Regions from separate parts of the Thermoanaerobacter sp. RKWS2 genome, predicted to be linked through region 1. Evidence: riboswitches for the same ligand, from Rfam matches in the RefSeq annotation. Region 1 holds a riboswitch; the other holds the start of a gene.
The links. A riboswitch is a leader RNA that binds a small molecule or an ion and turns the genes downstream of it on or off. The one in region 1 is predicted to bind FMN.

Region 1 (10,774 bases):
GCTTTAAAAGCCATCACCATAAACCCTGCGAAAATTTTAGGAGTTGACGACAGGGTGGGAAGCATTGAAAAAGGGAAAGACGCTGATATTGCAGTCTTTGATGGAGATCCATTGGAAGTGAAGACAAGGACAAAATATGTATTTATTAATGGGAAATTAGTACATAAAGCATAAACTGTCATGGGGCTATTTATTTAGAGGAGTCTGAATAAATAGCCTCATAATTTTTTATAACTTTAAAAAATTTTTTATGCAGTTTGAAATTCTATGATTTATTTTTATTCAGGCCATGTTTTATTTGGGGAATTTTTAAGGCTTTATCTTGGGATATTTGAATAATTATTTAAAACTTTACAAACAAAAGATTTTTTTAAATTATTTTTATACAAAACGTTTACATTAATTTACTGAGTTAAATTGCAAAAGTTATTTTATTGATTTATACTATAGGTGTATAAAGTTGATGGATAGGTAATATAGTAAAAGGGACAGAGGGGGTTATAGAGTTGGAGAAAAACACAAATTGCTTGCGAGTCTATTCTGAGATTGGAAAATTAAATTCTGTCCTCCTTCATAGGCCTGGTAAAGAATTAGAAAGGTTGACCCCTGAGTTTTTAAGTGAGCTTCTTTTTGATGATATTCCCTGGCTTAAAAGGATTCAGGAGGAACACGACAAATTTGCGCAAGCTTTAAAAGAAAACGGAGTGACAGTTTATTATTTAGAAGATTTATTGGAAGAGGTTTTACAGGATACTGGAATAAAAGAGTTTTTTATATATGATTTGGTTTCATATATGAATACTTCTTTAGAAGTTAAGAAAACAATTACAAATTTTTTAAAGGAAAGAACCCCCAAGGAAATAGTGGACTACGCTATTGCAGGACTTTTGAAAAAGAAGTGCATGAGGTGGAGCCTCAATCTTTGGTGGATTATGTCTATAAGGATTCCCCATTTTTTATAAATCCTTTGCCAAACTGCTATTTTATGAGAGACCCTGCTGCGGTCATTGGCAATGGTGTGATGATAAGCAGTATGAAGACAACTGCTCGAAAGAGAGAAGCCATGTTGCTTAAGTATGTTTTTAAGCATTCTAAGACTTTAAAAGTACAGGAGAATCTATTGTGGTATGATTATCGTTCAGAGTATCCTATTGAGGGGGAGACGTGTTAGTTCTCAGCAAAAAAGTAATAGCTATTGGAATAAGTGAAAGAACCTCCCCACAGGCAATTGAAGAAATTTCTCTTACTCTTTTAGAGAGAGGAGAAGAGTTACAAGAGATAATCGCTTTAGAAATTCCAAAAAAACGAACTTTTATGCATCTTGATACAGTTTTTACTATGGTGGATGTGGACAAATTTTTAATATATCCTGGTATAAAAGAAAAATTGAAGGTTTATAGGATTACAAGAGGAGAAAAGGGAACAATTAGAGTGAAGGTAGAAGAAGACTTTACAAAAGTTTTAGAGACTTCATTGGGCCTTGATAAAGTTAATTTAATTGAAAGTGGAGGAGGTGACGAGATAACAGGAGCAAGAGAACAGTGGAATGACAGCACGAATACCTTGGCCATTGCTCCAGGAGTTGTAATGGCATATAACAGAAATGAGATAACCAACACCACCTTAGTAAATCATGGAATAAAAGTTATTGAAATTGAAGGCTCTGAATTAGTGAGGGGACGCGGTGGCCCAAGGTGTATGTCGATGCCTTTAAAGAGAGAAGATATATAAACCTTTTGACTAATAGGGTAAGATAATATAAAATTAATAAAGTAAAATTACTAAAAGGAGGATGACTATGGCATTTAATTTAAAGGGCAGGAGTTTATTAACTTTAAAAGATTACACCCCTCAAGAAATAACATATATTTTAGACATTGCTAAACAAGTAAAAGCAGAGAGAAAAGCAGGGGTTGTACATCAAAGATTTTTAGGTAAGACTATTGCTCTCATTTTTGAAAAGAGGTCCACAAGAACGAGATGCGCTTTTGAAACTGCCTTTGGTGAAGAAGGAGGACATCCAGTATTTTTATCAACAGATGACATTCAGTTGGGAGCTAAAGAATCAATAGAGGATACTGCAAGAGTTTTAGGAAGAATGTTTGATGCAATAGAATTTAGAGGGTTTAAACAAGAAACCGTGGAAATTTTGGCAAAATATGCAGGTGTTCCTGTGTACAATGGTTTAACTGACGAATATCATCCAACTCAAGTTTTGGCTGACCTTATGACAATAGAAGAAGAATTTGGAAATTTAAAAGGAAGAAAGCTTGTATTTGTAGGGGATGGAAGGAATAACATGGCTAATACTTTAGCGGTAGGCTGCGCTAAGATGGGGATGCATTATGTGATTAATTCTCCAAAAGAATTGTGGCCTTCACAGGAGTTCATAGATGAAATCAGGCAAATGGCAGCTGAAAATGGAGGAACTTTTGAACTTACTAGTGTGCCAGGAGAGGGCCTTGAAGGTGCAGATGCTATTTACACCGATGTGTGGGCGTCAATGGGAGAAGAAGCAAAGGCTACAGAGAGGGAAGCTCTTTTGAGACCTTTTCAAGTGAATGAGGAAATGATGAAAAAGACAGGAAGAGAAGATACTATATTTTTGCATTGCTTGCCCGCAGTAAAAGGACAAGAAGTTACTTTTGATGTTATAGAAGGTAAACAATCCAGAGTGTGGGACCAAGCAGAAAATAGAAAACATACAATTAAAGCTGTGATGATTGCTACTCTGCTTTAAAATTGGTTACAGGGGAGGACATTATGAGGGAAAAAGTTGTTATTGCCTTAGGAGGGAACGCTCTGCAGGATGTGAATACGCCTCCTACTGCAGAGGCTCAAATGGAAGTAGTGAAGAGGACAGCGGGGTATTTAGTGGATATAATTGAAAAAGGGTATTCTGTTGTAATTACTCATGGCAATGGTCCTCAGGTGGGGAATATAGTCATACAAAATGAAGTCGCATCAAGAGTTGTCCCTGCAATGCCTTTTGATGTGTGTGGGGCAGAGAGCCAGGGTATGATAGGATATATGATTCAACAGGCATTAGGGGAAGTTTTGAAGGAGAGAAATATCAGAAAAGAAGTAGCAACTATTATAACACAGGTTGTAGTGGATAAAAATGACCCTGCTTTTAAAAAACCTACAAAGCCAATAGGACCTTTTTACACAAAAGAGGAAGCTGAAGTTTTAATAAAAGAAAAAGGTTATGAAATGGTAGAAGACAGTGGAAGAGGATATAGAAGAGTTGTTCCCTCCCCTGACCCAAAAGAAATTGTAGAACTTAATACAATAAAGTTACTTGAAAAAAATGGGGTAATAGTAATAACAGTTGGGGGAGGAGGAATCCCTGTTATTAAGGAAAATGGCAATTTAAAAGGAGTAGCTGCCGTAATAGACAAGGATTTGGCTTCTGAAAAATTGGCAGAAGATATTGATGCAGATGTGCTGTTAATTCTTACAGCTGTTGAAAAGGTAGCAATAAATTACAACAAGCCAAATCAAAAGTTTCTTGACAAAATGACAGTGGAAGAGGCAATAAAATACATGGAAGAAGGCCATTTTGCACCAGGCAGTATGTTTCCAAAAGTTAAAGCAGCAGTGAGGTTTGCAAAGTCAAAAGTAGGAAGGCGAGCTATAATTACTTCTTTAGGCAAAGCATTAGAAGCTTTAGAGGGAAAAGCAGGCACAGTTATAAGCTTATGAAAATAAATTAAAAATTTTTCACAAAAACTATTGACAAAGAGAGATAAAAGTGAGAGAATAAAATTAAAATTGAATAAGATGAAGGTAAATCTTCGGGGCAGGGTGAAATTCCCGACCGGCGGTATAGCCCGCGAGCCGCGCATGCGGTCGATTTGGTGAAATTCCAAAGCCGACAGTGAAAGTCTGGAGGGGAGAAGATTTTCTTTTTGTGCCTATTTTTGCGAAATAAATCACAAAAAATCCTGAAGATTTATCTTCAGGATTTTTTTAGTAAATAAAATTGGAGGGATGAATTGTGGAAAAAACCAAAACACAAGCCATAGTAAAAGTGGGATTTCTTTCTGCTACAGCTTTTATATTGATGTACTTGGAATTTCAGGTACCTCTATTCCCTGGCTTTTTAAAGCTGGATTTTAGTGACGTACCTGCATTAGTTGCTTCTTTTGCTATGGGACCTTTATATGGTGTAATGGTCGAGCTTATTAAAAACATAATCCATGCTACTATAACTCAATCGGGTGGCATTGGAGAAATTGCAAATTTTTCTGTGGGTTCTATATTTGTATACACAGCAGGCATAATATATCAATTCAATAAGACGCGAAAAAATGCCCTTATATCTATGGCAATTGCTACAGTAGTGATGGCTTTTACTGCTTCACTTTTGAATTATTATGTTTTTCTGCCTTTGTACCAAAAAGTTATGGGATGGCCTATGGATGCTATCATTGGTATGAGTAAGGCTGCAAATAAAAACATAGTGGATGTGAGAACCCTTATAGCATATGGTATTTTTCCTTTCAATGTGCTAAAAGGAATTATGCTTTCGTTAATCACTTTATTGATATATAAAAAGCTTTCACCAGTTTTGAAACATTGATTTTTTTGAGAATCCTCAGCGCATGCTGGGGATTATTTTTCTTTTTAATTTGTTAAAAGATAGTATATAATAAAGTTATAACGAGTGGGGTGAGAATTGGTGAAGAAGACTTATATTTGCAAAAATAGAGATGAGACCATTGCTTTAGGAGAAAAATTAGGAAGGCTGTTAAGGAGTGGAGATATAATTCTTTTATATGGTGAGCTGGGGAGTGGCAAAACTGTTTTTACCAAGGGAATTGCAAAGGGGTTAGAAATAAATGAGCCAATTACCAGCCCGACTTTTACTTTAGTCAATGAACATAGAGGCAGGATTCCTCTCTATCATTTTGATTTATATAGGTTAGATGATTACACAGCCCTTTATGACATAGGTTATGAGGAATATTTTTATGACGAAGGAGTTTGTGCAATTGAATGGCCTGAAAGGTTAGGACCTTTACTTCCGAAAGAAAGGTTAGAAGTGATAATTCAAAAAGGAGAAAAAGAAGATGAAAGAGTTATTTTATTTAAAGATTTTGGGAGACGATATGAGGAGCTTTTAAAGGAGATGGGGCAATGAAAATTTTGGCAATAGATTCTTCTTCTAAAACTGCTACTGTTGCATTAGTAGATGAAAAGGGGATAATAGGAGAATACTCTATAAATTATCTAAGGCATTCAGTAATTTTAATGCCTATGATAGATGAACTACTTAAAAAGTGTGAAGTACCGATAAATCAAATAACTCATGTGGCTGTTTCAGAAGGACCGGGCTCTTTTACAGGGCTTAGAATTGGTGCTGCCACTGCAAAAGGTTTGGCTCATGCTCTTAACATACCTATTGTAGGAGTATCTTCTCTTTTAGCTCTTGCATATAATGTCAGTGAATTTGAAGGATTAATATGCCCTGTCATAGATGCTTTAAATGAAAATGTTTATGGAATGCTGATAAGAGGTGGTAATTTTGAAGTTTTAATAGATGCTGGGGTGTATTCTTTAGAGGAAATTACGGAGTTGGTAAGCAATTATTCTGACAAAGTGTTGTTCGTAGGAGAGGGTGTTTATTCCTATAAAGATAAATTACAAGAGATGATAAGGGGTAAAGCTTTATTTGCAAAGGACAAAGATAACATGGCAAGAGCAGCTTCCATAGGAGAGCTTGCTATTCAAAAGATAAAAAAAGGAGAAGTGATTAGTTACTTTGATTTCAAGCCGATGTATATAAGGAAATCGGCTGCTGAAATTCGTTTAAGTGGCGAGGGGAGTTAATTAATGGATGTTATTATAAGGCCTATGAGGAAAGAAGATGTGGAGGAGGTCTTGGAAATTGAAAAGCTAAGTTTTAGCACTCCTTGGTCTAAAGAAGCTTTTATAAGTGAAGTTACAAAGAACAGCTGTGCTAAGTATATAGTGGCGGAAGTTGACAACAAAATTGTGGGTTATGGAGGATTTTGGGTGGTTGTAGATGAAGGTCATATAACCAATATAGCAGTTCATCCGGAATACAGATCTAAAGGAATTGGAAGTAAAATTATGGAAGGTTTAATTGACCTTGCTAAGAAAAATGGAATAACTGCCATGACATTAGAGGTGAGAGAATCAAATATAACAGCGCAACATTTGTATGCAAAATATGGCTTTAGACAATTAGGTAGAAGAAAAGGCTATTATCAAGATAATAATGAGGATGCAATTATAATGTGGAAATACGACTTGTGATGGTGGTGGAATAATGGAGAAAGATATAATTATTTTAGGAATAGAATCTTCCTGCGATGAAACAGCTGCAGGAGTTGTAAAAAACGGCAAAGAAGTATTGTCGAACGTAATATATTCTCAAATAGAGATTCACAAAAAATATGGTGGGGTAGTGCCAGAAATAGCTTCAAGAAAGCATATTGAAGTAATATCTTTCGTAGTGGCAGAAGCATTAGAAAAAGCCCAGCTAAGTCTTGATGAAATAGATGTAATTGCGGCTACATATGGACCAGGATTAGTTGGTGCTCTTTTAGTCGGTTTGTCATATGGTAAAGCTTTAGCGTATGCAAAAAATAAGCCTTTTGTAGGAGTAAATCATATAGAAGCCCACATAGCTGCAAATTACTTAGGGGGTGATTTTGCTCCTCCTTTTATTTGTCTTGTGGCTTCCGGTGGACATAGCCACATTGTTTTTGTAAAAAATTATGGAGAGTACGAAGTAATGGGACAGACAATGGACGATGCAGCAGGAGAAGCCTTTGACAAAGTAGCAAGAGCTTTGGGCTTGGGATATCCTGGAGGGCCTGCTATTGAAAGGGCTGCAAAGCTGGGGAATATGGAAGCTATTGAGTTTCCCAAATCTTTTATGGAGGAAGGAAATTTTGATTTTAGTTTTAGTGGGCTTAAAACAGCAGTTTTAAACTATTTAAACAGGCAAAAGCAAAAAGGAGAAGAGGTGAATATTTATGATGTGGCGGCTAGTTTTCAAAGAAATGTGGTGGAGGTCTTGGTAAAAAAATTAATTGATGCAGCAAAGAGGAAAAATATTGGCAAAATTTCTATAGCAGGAGGGGTAGCTTCTAATAGTTTTTTGAGGGAAAAATTAGGAGAAGAAGCGAAGAAAATTGGAATAAGAGTCCATTATCCTGATAAAATTTATTGTACAGACAATGGGGCAATGATAGCTGCTGCCGCCTATTATGACTTTATAAAAGGGAAAACATCTGGCTTGGATTTAAATGCCATTCCTTACTTAAAGATTGGGGAAAGAATTTGACTGTTGAAAATGTGGAAATCTGTCGAAGTTTATGATGTACTGCCTTTTAAGGTCTGTGGATAACTTTGTGGATATTGTGCTTAAATATATTTCATTGTATTTACTGTAATAAAATAGAATGAAAATATATTAAAAATAAATCAAAATTTTAAAGCTTAGGGGGGTTATTATGAGAAATATTTTGCTTTTCACAAAATTAAATGACAATTACATAAAAGAAATTAAAGAGCAAATGGAGGGATATGACGTTCTTTACGTTCAAAATGAGGAAGAGGCTGAAAAGTATGTAAAAGATACAGAGATTATCATAAGCTTTGACTTTGAATTTTATTCCAATATTGTGGACAAGGCTTCAAACCTTAAATGGATTCATCTTTTGAGTGCGGGAGCAGATACTCTTCCCTTTGAAAAACTCAAAGAAATGAAGGTATTAGTTACTAATTCTAGAGATGTCCACAAATATCAAATTTCACAACAGGTTATAGGTTATATGCTTATGTTTGAAAGAAGCTTAAATACCTTTTTAAGAAATCAGATAAAAAAAGTATGGGATAGATTTGTTAGGGTTTCAGAGCTTACAGGTAAGACGGCTTTGATAATAGGAGTAGGAAGCATAGGAGAGGAAATTGCAAGACTTTTAAAAGAATTTGGCATGAAGGTCTATGGTATAAGAAATTCGGGCAAACCTTCTTTGTATGTGGAAAAAATGTATACCTCTATTGAAGATTGTGATATATTGCCACTTGCCGATTATGTAATATCTATACTTCCTTTGACTAAAGATACTTATCACTTGATAGGAGAAAATGTGTTTAATAAAATGAAAAATGATAGCTATTTTATAAATGTGGGAAGAGGCAAAGTAGTAGATGAATCTGCTCTTATAAATGCCCTCAAGAATAAAGCTATAAAGGGAGCTGCATTGGATGTGTTTGAAGAAGAGCCTTTAAGTGAGGACAGCCCTTTGTGGGATATGGAAAATGTGATAATCACTCCTCATATGGCAGGGGTCACGCCTTTATACATGAAAAGAGCGATGGAAATTTTAAGAGAAAATTTGATAGCTTATAAAGAAGGAAGACCTTTGAGAAATATTGTAAATTTAGATAAAGGATACTAAAGCGGGTTTTTACCCGCTTAAATTTTCCCATTCTTCATACATTTGTTCTAATTTGCTTTTAAGGGCGTTGTATTCTTTTTGTATTTCTACAATTTCTCCTGTTTTATAAATTTTAGCATCACACATTTTTTCTTCCAAATATTTTATTCTTTCTTCAGCTTGATAAATTGAATTTTCAAGGTTTTTCAGATACTCTTTTTGCTGCTTTAACTTAAGTTTAGCTAATCTTTCTTTATACCTTTCGTTTTTTATCTGTGTTTTTGTTTTTTTAATTGTTTCTTCTTCTTCGTTAAGCTGGTTTTTCTTTTCTATATAATAGCTGTAATTACCTAAGTATACTTCTACACCTTGAGGTGTCAAAATCATCACTTTTGTAGCAATTTTGTCTATAAAATATCTGTCATGGGAGACAAATAATAAAGTTCCAGTATAATCTAACAAAGCTTCTTCTAATACTTCTTTTGCTTTTAAATCTAAATGGTTAGTTGGTTCATCCATAAGTAGAAAATTCGCTTTTGAAAGGATGAGCTTTAGCAATGAAAGCCTTGCCTTTTCACCACCACTTAGTGTAGAGATAGTTTTAAAGACATCTTCTTCTCTAAAAAGAAAAGAAGCTAATAATGTCCTCACTTCTGTTTGAGTAAGATATGGATTTTCATCCCATATTTCATCAATGACTGTTTTTTCAGCATTTAAACTTTTAAATTCTTGTTCGTAATAACCTGTTATTACGTTTGTGCCAAATTTAATTTCCCCTTCAAAATTGTCAATTTCCCCCACTAATATTTTTAAAAGAGAGCTTTTTCCTATTCCGTTTGGCCCTAAAAGGGCAATTTTTTCCCCTTTTTTTATTTCAAAAGATACATTGGAGAAAATTTGTCTGTCAAAGCGTAAAGACAAATTTTTGACTGTCAATACATCATTTCCGCTTTCTAAATCGAAATCAAAACGCAAGTTGATAGATTTATTATTTATCACTGGCTTTTCTATTATTTCCATTTTTTCTAATAGTTTTTGCTTGCTTTCTGCCATTTTTACTGACTTTTCTGTTCTACGGTTTTTTTGAATCTGTATAATTGATTTAATTCTTTTTATTTCTTTTTGCTGTTCTTCATAAGCTTTTAACTTTGCTTCCATTTCCAATTTTTTTCTTTTTAAATATTCTGTGTAATTGCCTTCGTAAACACTTAAATGAGTATTTTCAATTTCAAATATTCGAGTGACAATTTTATCCAAGAAATACCTATCATGGGATATAATTAAAATTGTACCATTATAAAATTTTAAATATTGCTCTAGCCATTCTATTGAGTTTATGTCTAAGTGATTGGTAGGTTCGTCTAATAATAGGACATCTGGACTTAAAAGTAAAGTTTTTGCCAGCATAAGACGGGTTTTTTGACCGCCGCTTAAAGTTGATACAGGTGTATCAAATTGGGACACGTCAAATCCTAATCCATTTAAAACCCCTCTTATTTTACTTTCTACAGAATAACCATCTAATTCATTGTACTTGTCTGTTAAAAAGGAATATTCCAAAAAAAGTTTATCAAGTAGATGTGAATCTTTTGTTTGTGAGATTTTTTCCTCTAGAGATTTAATTTGCTTTTCTAATTGGAATATTTCATCAAAAACTGTTTTTACTTCTTCATATATACTTTTTTCAGATTCAATTACAGTATTTTGTTGTAGATATCCGATTTTATTTGCAGAAATTGAAATTGTTCCACTGTCAACTTCAGTAAAACCGGCTAAAAGGTTAAAAAGAGTGGATTTTCCAGCACCATTTTCGCCTATTACTCCTATTTTGTCTCCTTCGTTGACTATAAAAGAAATATTTTGTAGAATTATATCGATACCGTAACTTTTTGTCACGTTGCTTACTGTTATTATTGCCATAAATATAACCTCCTGTTCATATTAAATATATCAAAAAAATTTATTTTGTAAAAGTGTAGTAAACTATAACTTTTTTTAATATGTGTCGATAAAAATTAATGAGTGTATTTCTAAATGGAAGGTGATGGACTTGGATATAGCTACAATAGTGGGTATAGTGCTTGGAATAGGTTCTTTGATTTATGGATTTACATTAGAAGGCGGTACTGTTGCTTCTTTAATAGGGGTTTCTGCTGCTATAATAGTTTTTGGGGGTACTATAGGGGCTACTATAACTTCTTATTCTATGGATGAAATTAAAAAAGTGCCGGGACTTTTAGTGAGAGCTTTTAAAAATGAAAAGGATAATTACCTTGAGATAATAAAGTATTTTACTTATTTGGCCCAAAAAGCAAGAAGCGAAGGACTTTTAAGCCTCGAATCAGAGATTGACT
Region 2 (10,774 bases), 580 kb from region 1:
GCTTATAACCTTTTTGGAAGTCTCCATAGGCCTTGCAATGATAGGTTTTGACTATCCATTTCTATTGGGTCTTCTTGTAACCATTGTAGATGCATTGCCCGTACTTGGTTCTGGTGCTGTCATGGTACCATGGGCGCTTTATAACATCATAATGAAAAACTACATGGTAGGGATATATCTTTTAATACTGTACGGCTTGGTGGTAGTTGTAAGACAAATGATAGAGCCTAAGATTGTAGGTCAGAGTATCGGACTTCATCCTCTTGTTACGCTTTTATCTATGTTTATAGGTGCAAAACTTTTCGGTGCTTTAGGGCTTGTAATAGGGCCTGTATTTGTAGTAGTATTTAAAGCTCTTCAAAAAGCAGAAATTATTCCTCCTTGGAAATAAAATAAGGGCATTTTGCCCTTATTTTATTTCATCTATTAGATTTGCCATCTCTATTGCTGTAACGGCTGCCTCAAAACCTTTATTCCCACCTTTTGTTCCCGCCCTTACAATAGCTTGCTCAATTGTATCTGTGGTAAGAACGCCGAATATAACTGGAACTTCTGTATCAAGAGATATTTTTGCAATACCTTTTGATACCTCATTTGCAACGTAATCAAAATGGGGTGTCTCTCCTCTTATTACTGCTCCAAGTGCAATTACTGCATTATATCTTTTAGATTCAGCCATCTTTTTAGCTATAAGTGGTATTTCAAATGCTCCAGGTACCCATGCAATTTCAATATCTTCATTTAAAGCACCATGCCTTTTTAGGGCATCAAGTGCTCCTTCGAGAAGTTTGTTAGTTATAAATTCATTGAATCTGCTTACCACAATTCCAAATTTCTTTCCTTCTACCGTAAGTTTTCCTTCGTATATTTTCATAACTATGCACTCCCCTTACTAGTGTTCTTCACTGTGCTTATAATTACATTCAATTCACTTTTTGCATAGCATTTCACACTTCCAAAATTAGATGTCCCATTTTTTCTTTTTTTGTTTTGAGATATTTTTCATTATAATAATTTGGACAAATTTCTATAGGAATCCTTTCTACAACCTCAAGACCATAGTCTAATAATTCCATAATTTTTTGCGGATTATTTGTCATAATCCTTATCTTTTTAACTCCTATATCTTTCAAAATCTGGGCAGCTATGCTGTATTCTCTTAAATCGGGTGGAAAGCCAAGCTTAATATTCGCTTCAACAGTATCAAACCCTTGATCCTGCAAATGATACGCCTTAATCTTGTTTAAAAGTCCTATACCCCTTCCTTCCTGTCTCAGATAGACTAGTACTCCTCCTTCCTGTCCTATTCTTTCCATTGCCGCATGAAGCTGGTCACCACAGTCACATCTTAATGACCCCAATATATCCCCCGTCAGGCACTCTGAATGTATCCTCACAAGTACAGGATCCCTATTTATGTCTCCTTTAATCAGAGCTACATGCTGTTTTCCTGTTAATATTTCTTCATACCCGACAATTTCAAAATTCCCATATTTTGTTGGAAGTTTCGCCTGTGCTACCCTTCTCACAAGTATTTCATTTTTCATTCTGTACTCTATTAAATCTTCAATAGATATAATCCTCAACCCAAATTTTTTTGCAAACTCCAAAAGGTCAGGCAGCCTTGCCATATTTCCATCATCTTTTATGATTTCGCATATTACTCCAGCAGGTTTGAGTCCCGCAAGAACTGCAAGGTCTACAGCTGCTTCTGTATGTCCTGCTCTTACTAAGACACCACCATCTTTTGCTCTTAAAGGAAAGATATGTCCTGGCTTTGTAAAATCTTCTGGCTTTGAATTATCATCTACTAATTTATTCACCGTTAGTGCTCTTTCGAAGGCAGAAATACCAGTGGTACATTCTTTATAGTCTACAGATACAGTAAAAGCAGTTTCTTTATGGTCAGTGTTATTCTCAACCATCTGGTAAATGCCAAGGTCATCAAGTCTCTTTTCTGTCATTGGAACACATACAAGACCCCGTCCATACTTTATCATAAAGTTGATATGTTCTCCGGTAACTTTTTCTGCTGCCATGACTAAGTCGCCTTCATTTTCCCTGTTTTCATTATCAACAACAATAATCATTTTTCCTTGCTTTATATCTTCTATTGCATCTTCTATCCTATCAAACATAGTCTTTCCTCCTTAACTTAGAAAAGTCATCTAAATCTATATAAATCCATTTTCTTTCAATAAATCTTTTATATCCTTTTGCGCTATTAGTTTTTCTACATACTTAGAAAGTATATCAACTTCGATATTCACACTATCTCCTACCCTTTTATAACCCAATGTCGTCTTAAGCATTGTATGTGGAATAATTGAAACAGTAAAATAATCATCTCCATCTTCAACAACCGTTAAACTTATACCATCTACCGCAATGCTTCCCTTACGCACAATGTATTTTGTAAATTCTTTATTGATAGCTATCTTAAATATAAAAGCATTTTTTTCCTGCCTTTTGTCTATGATTTTTCCAGCGCAATCTATATGACCAGTTACGATATGCCCACCCATTCTCCTTCCAACTTGAAGTGCTCTTTCAAGATTGACAATGTTTCCAATTTTTAAATCTTTTAAATTGCTTGCTCTCATGGTTTCAGGCATAACGTCAGCTACAAAACTTTCGTTTGACATATTAGTAACAGTTAAGCATACACCGTTAACTGCTATACTATCACCTATTTTTGTTCCCTCAAGGACTTTGCTACATTTTATAACAATTTTTGTAAAAGTACCATGTATAATATTTTTAACAGTTCCTGTTTCTTCTATAATTCCAGTAAACATACGCCATAACCTACTTTCTTACATATGCTGTTATTAGTATATCATCATCTATTCTATCAATCTCTATATTTTTTAATTCTATTGAATTTTCTATATTTGAAAAGCCTATACCTTCTACAGGTGTTAAAGCATTTTCTCCTCCTACTATTCTAGGTGATATAAAAAACATAACTTTATCAACAATTCCCTCTTTAAGTGCAGACCAATTTAATGTCCCACCGCCTTCAATCAATACACTATCAATCCCCCTCTCTCCAAGTTTTATCATTAGCTCTTTTAAAGGTACTTTTCCATTGTCGTTTTTTAATATAATAACTTCAATATCCATATCTTCAAGTTTCTTTCTTACACTGTTTGGCATAAGTTCTGTTGTAGCAATTATCGTTTTTGCCGCTTTGTCTCTTATTACATTTGAGGCAAGTGGCGTTCTACCTCTACTATCCACAATAATCCTTACAGGACTTTTGTACCCCTCTAACCTTGTTGTAAGCATTGGGTTATCCTTAATTACTGTATTTACCCCAACCATAATCGCGGATACACGTCCTCTTATTTTATGAGCAAATTTTCTTGATTTCTCATTTGTAATCCATTTAGAATTTCCATTATAACAAGCAATCTTCCCATCAATGCTCATAGCAGATTTTAATATTACAAATGGAATTTTTGTCGTAATATATTTAACAAATATTTCGTTGAGTTTCCTCGCTTCTTTCTCCATCATCCCCACATGTACTTCTATTCCCGCCTCTTTTAACCTTTTTATACCATTTCCGCTAACTTTGGGATTTGGGTCTTCCATCGCTATATACACTCTCTTAATGCCAGATTTAATTATTTCTTCAACACAAGGAGGCGTTTTGCCATAATGGCTGCAAGGTTCAAGTGTTACAAACATAGTAGAACCTTTAACATCTTCAACTGCATTTTTTAATGCATTTACTTCAGCATGGGGACCTCCAAAATATTCATGATAACCCTCACCTATTATTTTTCCATTTTTAACTATTACAGCACCCACAAGTGGATTAGGGTTTGTATGTCCCCATCCTTTTTCAGCCAGTTTTAAAGCCATTTTCATATATTCTTCCAATTTAATCCCTCCTATACTAAAAAACCCAGAAGGTTAAACCTTCAGGGTTAAAAAATCCCCAGAGAACATATTCCCTGAGGAATATTTCTCCTTCTCCCATCCAGACTTTAACTGTCGGCCTCGGAATTTCACCGAGTCTGCCAAAAGGCTCGCGGGCTATACCGCCGGTACGGAATTTCACCGATCCCCGAAGGTTTTATCCAATTGTATTTTCAACAGTACCACCTGCAGGAATAAAAGGAAGCACCATCTCATCTTTGTCTATAATACATTCTATCATAAAAGGTCTATTTTCGCTATAGGCTTTTCTAAAAGCTTTTTCGAATTCTTCCTTTGTTGTAACTCTTATTCCTTCTACTCCAAAGTCATTTGCAAGCTTAGCAAAATTCAAATTTGCGTTCAAATCTGTCTGCGAAAATCTCTTGTCATACAAAAGATTTTGCCACTGTCTTACCATTCCTAAAGTTTGGTTGTTGAGTAGTACCGTTATAACCGGAATATTATATACAGCAGCTGTTTCTAAGGCATGTATATTCATTCTTAAACTTCCATCACCTGCAATGTTTACAACTCTTTTATCTGGCTTTCCCACTTGTGCACCTATTGCAGCAGGAAGCCCAAAGCCCATTGTCCCTAGTCCTCCTGAGGTAACAAAAGTCCTGGGCTGTTTAAATTTATAATACTGCGCAGCCCACATTTGATTTTGTCCCACTTCAGTGGCTATTATAAGGTCATCGTTTGAAAGCTGTTGAATTTTTTCTACTATCCACTGAGGCCTCAAAACTTCATCGTTTTTATACTTTAATCCGTGCTTTTCTCTCAAGAAAGAAACTTCCTCTAACCATTCTTTTCTCTCAATGAATGGAAGTTTATTCGTTAAAAGTTTCAATACTTCTTTTACTTTACCTATAATTGCTACCTCTACTTCCACGTTTTTCCCTAATTCTGCAGGGTCAATATCAATATGGACTATTTTGGCATTCGGTGCAAGTCCTCCTGCTTTGCCAGCGACTCTGTCGCTAAATCTCGTTCCTATCGCTATCACAAGGTCTGACCTATATACAGCCAAATTTGCAAATCTGCTTCCATGCATGCCAATAAGACCTAATGACAAAGGATGGTCTTCTGGAAAGCATCCTAACCCCATTAAAGAAGTAGCAACAGGTATATTGGTCTTCTCTGCAAATTCTATAAGTTCCTCTGATGCTTCTCCCCAAATCACTCCTCCTCCTGCAAATATTACAGGTTTTCTACTTTGCAAAATGAATTCAATGGCTTTGTCTAACTCTTTTTGCGAAACTATTCCATTGACATTGTTTTTTATATTAATACTATCTCCCATTTCCTTAACATATTCTATATCAGCATTCTGTATATCTTTTGGAATATCTACTAACACAGGACCAGGCCTTCCACTTTTGGCTATTGCAAATGCCTGCCTTATTGTATCTGCCAGTTTATCAGGAGACTTTACAATAAAGTTGTGTTTAGTTATAGGCATTGTAATTCCTGTTATGTCAACCTCTTGAAAAGCGTCTTTCCCTATGAGATTTGTAGGAACCTGTCCTGTTATCGCCACAACAGGTACTGAATCCATATAAGCATTAGCTATACCCGTTACAAGATTGGTAGAACCGGGGCCAGAGGTAGCAAAGCAAACCCCTACCCTTCCCGTAACTCTTGCATAACCATCTGCCATATGGGCTGCCATTTGCTCGTGAGTAGCTAAAATATGCCTTATATCAGAGTCATAAAGAGCATCATAAATGGGAATAACTGCTCCTCCTGGTATGCCAAATATAGTATCAACGCCCATCTCTTTTAAAACTTCTATAACTACTTGCGCTCCTTTTAACTTCATATACCTCCCCCTTAAAAACTGCACCTGTATTTGCAGAAGTCACCTGTTCTGCATATCTTGCCATATAACCAGTTTTTATCTTTGGTTCAGGTCTTACCCATCTTTTCATTCTTTCTTTAATCTCCTCATCAGTTAATTTCACATTAATTTTTCTTGCGGGAATATCAATTTCAATAATATCCCCATCTTCAATAATCGCTATTTCTCCTCCTTCCATAGCTTCCGGAGAGACGTGTCCTATGGAAGCTCCTCTTGTTGCACCTGAAAATCTACCGTCTGTTATAAGAGCGACATCTTTGTCAAGTCCCATACCTGCAAGGGCTGAAGTAGGACTTAACATTTCTCTCATTCCCGGCCCACCTTTTGGACCTTCGTATCTTATTACTACCACATCGCCTTTCTGTATTTTCCCACCATATATTGCTTCAATAGCCTCTTCTTCAGAATTAAATACCTTTGCTGGTCCTTCATGTCTTAACATCTCTTTTGCTACAGCAGATGCTTTTACAACAGCTCCTTCTCTTGCAATGTTCCCGTACAGTATCGCAAGACCTCCAGTACTGCTGTAAGGGTTGTCTATTGGCCTTATCACATCATGATTTAAAATTTTCGCGTCTTTTATATTCTTTCCCAATGTCTTTCCTGTAACTGTTAACACTTCAGTATTTATGAGATCAGCTTTCGTCAGCTCTTTTAAAACAGCTGAAATTCCGCCTGCAAAATAAAGGTCCTCTATGTGGTATTTCCCTGCAGGACTTAATTTACATAAATTAGGTACTCTTGTACTAATCTCATTAATCTCATTTAAAGGTATATCTACGCCTGCCTCATGAGCTATAGCTTTTAAGTGCAATACTGTATTTGTAGAACCACCTAAAGCCATGTCTAAACTAAAGGCGTTTATAAATGCCTCTTTTGTAAGTATATCGGAAGGTTTAATTCCTCTCTCTACAAGCTCCATGATTTTCATTCCAGCTTGTTTTGCAAGTCTTATCCTTTCAGAATAAACAGCTGGAATTGTGCCATTTCCTGGAAGTCCCATTCCTAAAGCTTCTGTCAAGCAATTCATAGTATTTGCGGTAAACATACCAGAGCAGGAACCACAGGTAGGGCAAGCGTTAAGCTCTATCCTGTAGAGGTCTTCCTCAGTGATTTTACCAACCTTGTGAGCCCCTACCGCCTCAAAAACACTGCTCAAATCACAGGTATCTCCATTACACTTTCCTGCAAGCATTGGGCCTCCGCTTACAACTATTGCAGGAATATTTAGGCGTGCTGCTGCCATAAGCATTCCCGGTACTATTTTGTCGCAATTAGGTATAAGCACAAGCCCGTCAAACCCGTGGGCCATTGCCATGATTTCAATGCTATCTGCAATAAGTTCTCTACTCCCTAAAGAGTATTTCATACCTTTATGGTTCATGGCAATGCCATCACAAACACCAATAGTGGAAAACTCTATAGGGGTTCCTCCTGCCATTCTGATGCCTGCTTTTACAGCTTCAGCTATTTTGTCTAAATGCATATGACCTGGTATAATTTCATTTTTTGAGTTTGCAACTCCTATAATAGGCCTTTTTATCTCTTCATAAGTCAAGCCTAAAGCATATAAAAGTGACCTATGCGGCGCCTTTTCAACTCCTTTTTTTATGCTATCGCTTATCAATCTCCTCACCCCTTTACATACTCTACCACTTTATCTCCCATCTCCTGAGTATTTAAAATTATTCCTTTTCCTAAATCAAAAGTCCTATAACCTGCCTCTAAAACTTTATTTACTGCATCCTTTATGTCATTAGCAGCATCTATAAGGTCAAAAGAATATTCCAGCATCATAGCAACTGACAGTATTGTAGCTAAAGGATTTGCTTTTTTTGTTCCAGCAATATCTGGAGCAGAACCGTGTATAGGTTCATAAAGCCCCACTTTATCTTCTCTTAAGCTAGCAGAAGGAAGCATACCTATAGAACCTGTAAGTTGGGAAGCCTCGTCACTTAATATATCGCCAAACATATTGGAAGTGAGAATTACATCAAATTGAGAAGGATTTTTAATTAGTTGCATAGCACAATTATCTACATACATATGGTTTAACTCAACATCAGGATATCTCTTACTTATTTCTTCTACCGTTTTTCTCCACAATCTTGAAGAATCCAAAATGTTTGCCTTGTCTACAGAAGTGACTTTCTTTTTCCTCTTTAAAGCCGCTTCAAAAGCAATAACCGCTATCCTTTCTATCTCTGAAGTCTGGTACACTTCTGTATCATAAGCCTTAAAACCATAATCTATAGCAACTGTTCCTCTCGGTCCAAAATAAATGCCACCAGTAAGTTCTCTTACCACAAGAATATCTAAACCCTCTTGTAATAACTCGTTTTTTAAAGGAGAAGCTTCTTTTAAAGGAGGATAAAGAACAGCAGGCCTTAGATTTGCATAAACCCCTAGGCTTTTTCTTAAAGCCAGAAGACCCGCTTCTGGCCTTTTATCCCCCTCAAGGTCATCCCATTTATGTCCACCTACTGCTCCCAAAAGAACAGCATCGCTGGAAAGACATGCATTTTTTGTCTCTTCCGGATAGGGAACACCATATTTATCTATAGCTTCTCCTCCAAAGGGATACTTTTTTACATCAAATTTAAGTTTGTACTTGTCTTCTATAGCAGACAAAACTTTTAACCCTTCTTCTATGACTTCAGGTCCAATTCCATCTCCAGGCAAAACAGCAATTTTAAACAATGTCACACCTTCTCTCTGACATAATTTATAAGTCCACCATATTTCATTATTTCTTTTATGAAGTCAGGAAAGGGTTGAGCTTTAAATTCTGTTCCCTTAGTCAAATTTTTTATGATTCCATTATCTGTATCAACCAAAACAATATCACCTTCTTCAATCCCATCTACTGCCTCTTTGCATTCTAATATCGGAAGCCCTATATTTATCGCATTTCTGAAAAAAATTCTTGCAAACGACTTAGCAATTATACAGGATATACCAGATGCTTTAATAGCAATTGGCGCATGCTCTCTGGAGGATCCACTACCAAAATTTTCACCTACAACCAGTATATCTCCTTCTTGAACTTTGTTTTTAAACTCTTTGTCTAAATCTTCCATGCAATGCTGTGCCAATTCTTGTGGGTCTGATGTGTTTAAATACCTTGCTGGTATTATAACATCTGTATCTATATTGTCCCCATATTTTATGGCTTTCCCCTGCATCATTCTACCTCCTCTGGACTTACGATATATCCTGCAATAGCTGAAGCCGCCGCAACAGCTGGACTTGAAAGATACACTTCACTCTCAGGATGTCCCATTCTTCCTACAAAATTTCTATTAGTAGTAGCCAGTGCCCTTTCTCCTTTAGCCAGAATTCCCATATGTCCGCCAAGGCAAGGTCCACACGTAGGAGTAGATACTGCCGCACCTGCTTTTATAAACTCTTCGATGTAACCTCTTTTAACACATTCTAAGTATATTTCCTGTGTTGCAGGAAAAATTAAAAGTCTTACATCAGGATGAACCTTTTTGCCTTTCAATATCTTATAAGCTATCTCCATGTCTGATATGCGTCCATTGGTGCAAGAACCAATAACCACTTGGTCTATTTTCACTTTTCCAACCTCATCAATATTTCTGGTGTTTTCAGGCAAATGAGGAAATGCTACTTGAGGCCTTATCTCATCCAAATTTATCTCATAAACCTCACTGTACTCAGCATCTTCATCCCTTTCAAATACTTTATATTCTCTTTTTGCTCTCCCTTTAACATATGCGTCGGTAATTTCGTCAAAATCGAAAATACCGTTTTTAGCCCCTGCTTCAATTGCCATATTGGCAATTGTGAATCTATCGTCGATTGACAAAGCTTTTATGTTTCCTGTAAATTCCATAGATTTGTATAAAGCTCCGTCAACTCCTATTTTTCCGATTATATACAAGATAACATCTTTTCCGCTTACCCATTTTTGCAAATTGCCTTTTAACACAAATTTTATAGCTTCTGGCACTTTAAACCAAGCCTTGCCTGTCGCCATCGCTGCCGCCATGTCAGTGCTTCCAACTCCTGTAGAAAAACAAGTAAGAGCGCCATAGGTACAAGTATGAGAATCGGCACCTATGACAACATCCCCAGGAAGTACAAGTCCTTTTTCGGGTAAAAGTGCGTGCTCTATTCCCATTTGCCCTACTTCAAAGAAATTTACTATTCCATGTTTTTTTGCAAATTTTCTCATTATATTCACTTGCTCCGCCGATTTTATATCTTTATTAGGAACAAAATGATCAGGAACAAGGGCAATTTTTGTATTGTCAAAAACTCTATCAATGCCTATCTTTTCAAACTCCTTTATAGCAACAGGAGCAGTGACGTCATTGCCTAACACCATATCCACATCAACTTCAATTAACTCCCCTGGTTTTACTTCTCTACCAACTTTTGCTGACAATATCTTTTGTGTCAATGTTAAGCCCAAGCTTCTCCCTCCTTAAAACTCCTAAACTCTTCCAAAGTCTCTTCAACAACAAATCTTATATCCTCATCCACAATGACCTTTTTTCTGTCTGCCAAATCTTTAAACCTTCTAAAAGCATCACTTAATTCTCCTGGTGAAAGATTATTGTACCCCAATTGTTTGACTTTCAATTCAAAAGCATTTCTTCCTGAAAGCTTACCTAATGCAAAAGTATCTGGAATTATTCCAATGTCCTCTGGTTTCATTATTTCATAAGTAGCTCTGTTGTTTATAACTCCATGTTGGTGAATTCCCGCTTGATGTCTAAAAGCATTAGCACCTACAATTGCTTTATTAGGTTGGAGTTTAATTCCTGCAAGTTCGCTTACCAATTTGCTTGTATTGTATATCTCTTTAGTGTTTATTCCGTGAACAAGGCCAAAATAATCTTTTCTCGTATTTAATGCCATCACTACTTCTTCCATAGCTGCATTTCCTGCCCTTTCTCCTATTCCGTTTACAGTCACTTCTACCTGAGTTGCTCCGTTTTCTATGGCAGACAA

Region 2: another riboswitch for FMN. It lies ahead of ribD (bifunctional diaminohydroxyphosphoribosylaminopyrimidine deaminase/5-amino-6-(5-phosphoribosylamino)uracil reductase RibD); the one in region 1 lies ahead of OEI98_RS02995 (ECF transporter S component).

The regions. Positions count from the first base shown of each region.
Region 1 is NZ_CP110888.1:597,406-608,179, forward strand. Features, by position in the region: gene OEI98_RS02965 (amidohydrolase) at 1-174, shown strand, start outside; partial or broken gene arcA (arginine deiminase) at 507-1,731, shown strand; gene argF (ornithine carbamoyltransferase) at 1,799-2,740, shown strand; gene arcC (carbamate kinase) at 2,764-3,705, shown strand; FMN riboswitch at 3,790-3,908, shown strand; gene OEI98_RS02995 (ECF transporter S component) at 4,001-4,585, shown strand; gene tsaE (tRNA (adenosine(37)-N6)-threonylcarbamoyltransferase complex ATPase subunit type 1 TsaE) at 4,685-5,146, shown strand; gene tsaB (tRNA (adenosine(37)-N6)-threonylcarbamoyltransferase complex dimerization subunit type 1 TsaB) at 5,143-5,835, shown strand; gene rimI (ribosomal protein S18-alanine N-acetyltransferase) at 5,839-6,285, shown strand; gene tsaD (tRNA (adenosine(37)-N6)-threonylcarbamoyltransferase complex transferase subunit TsaD) at 6,299-7,321, shown strand; gene OEI98_RS03020 (D-2-hydroxyacid dehydrogenase) at 7,491-8,441, shown strand; gene abc-f (ribosomal protection-like ABC-F family protein) at 8,451-10,340, opposite strand; gene OEI98_RS03030 (flagellar motor protein) at 10,465-10,774, shown strand, end outside.
Region 2 is NZ_CP110888.1:17,635-28,408, reverse strand. Features, by position in the region: gene ytvI (sporulation integral membrane protein YtvI) at 1-391, shown strand, start outside; gene ribE (6,7-dimethyl-8-ribityllumazine synthase) at 410-874, opposite strand; gene OEI98_RS00115 (bifunctional 3,4-dihydroxy-2-butanone-4-phosphate synthase/GTP cyclohydrolase II) at 948-2,138, opposite strand; gene OEI98_RS00110 (riboflavin synthase) at 2,175-2,798, opposite strand; gene ribD (bifunctional diaminohydroxyphosphoribosylaminopyrimidine deaminase/5-amino-6-(5-phosphoribosylamino)uracil reductase RibD) at 2,809-3,891, opposite strand; FMN riboswitch at 3,976-4,090, opposite strand; gene ilvB (biosynthetic-type acetolactate synthase large subunit) at 4,088-5,752, opposite strand; gene ilvD (dihydroxy-acid dehydratase) at 5,697-7,427, opposite strand; gene leuB (3-isopropylmalate dehydrogenase) at 7,424-8,491, opposite strand; gene leuD (3-isopropylmalate dehydratase small subunit) at 8,494-8,976, opposite strand; gene leuC (3-isopropylmalate dehydratase large subunit) at 8,976-10,232, opposite strand; gene OEI98_RS00075 (2-isopropylmalate synthase) at 10,223-10,774, opposite strand, start outside.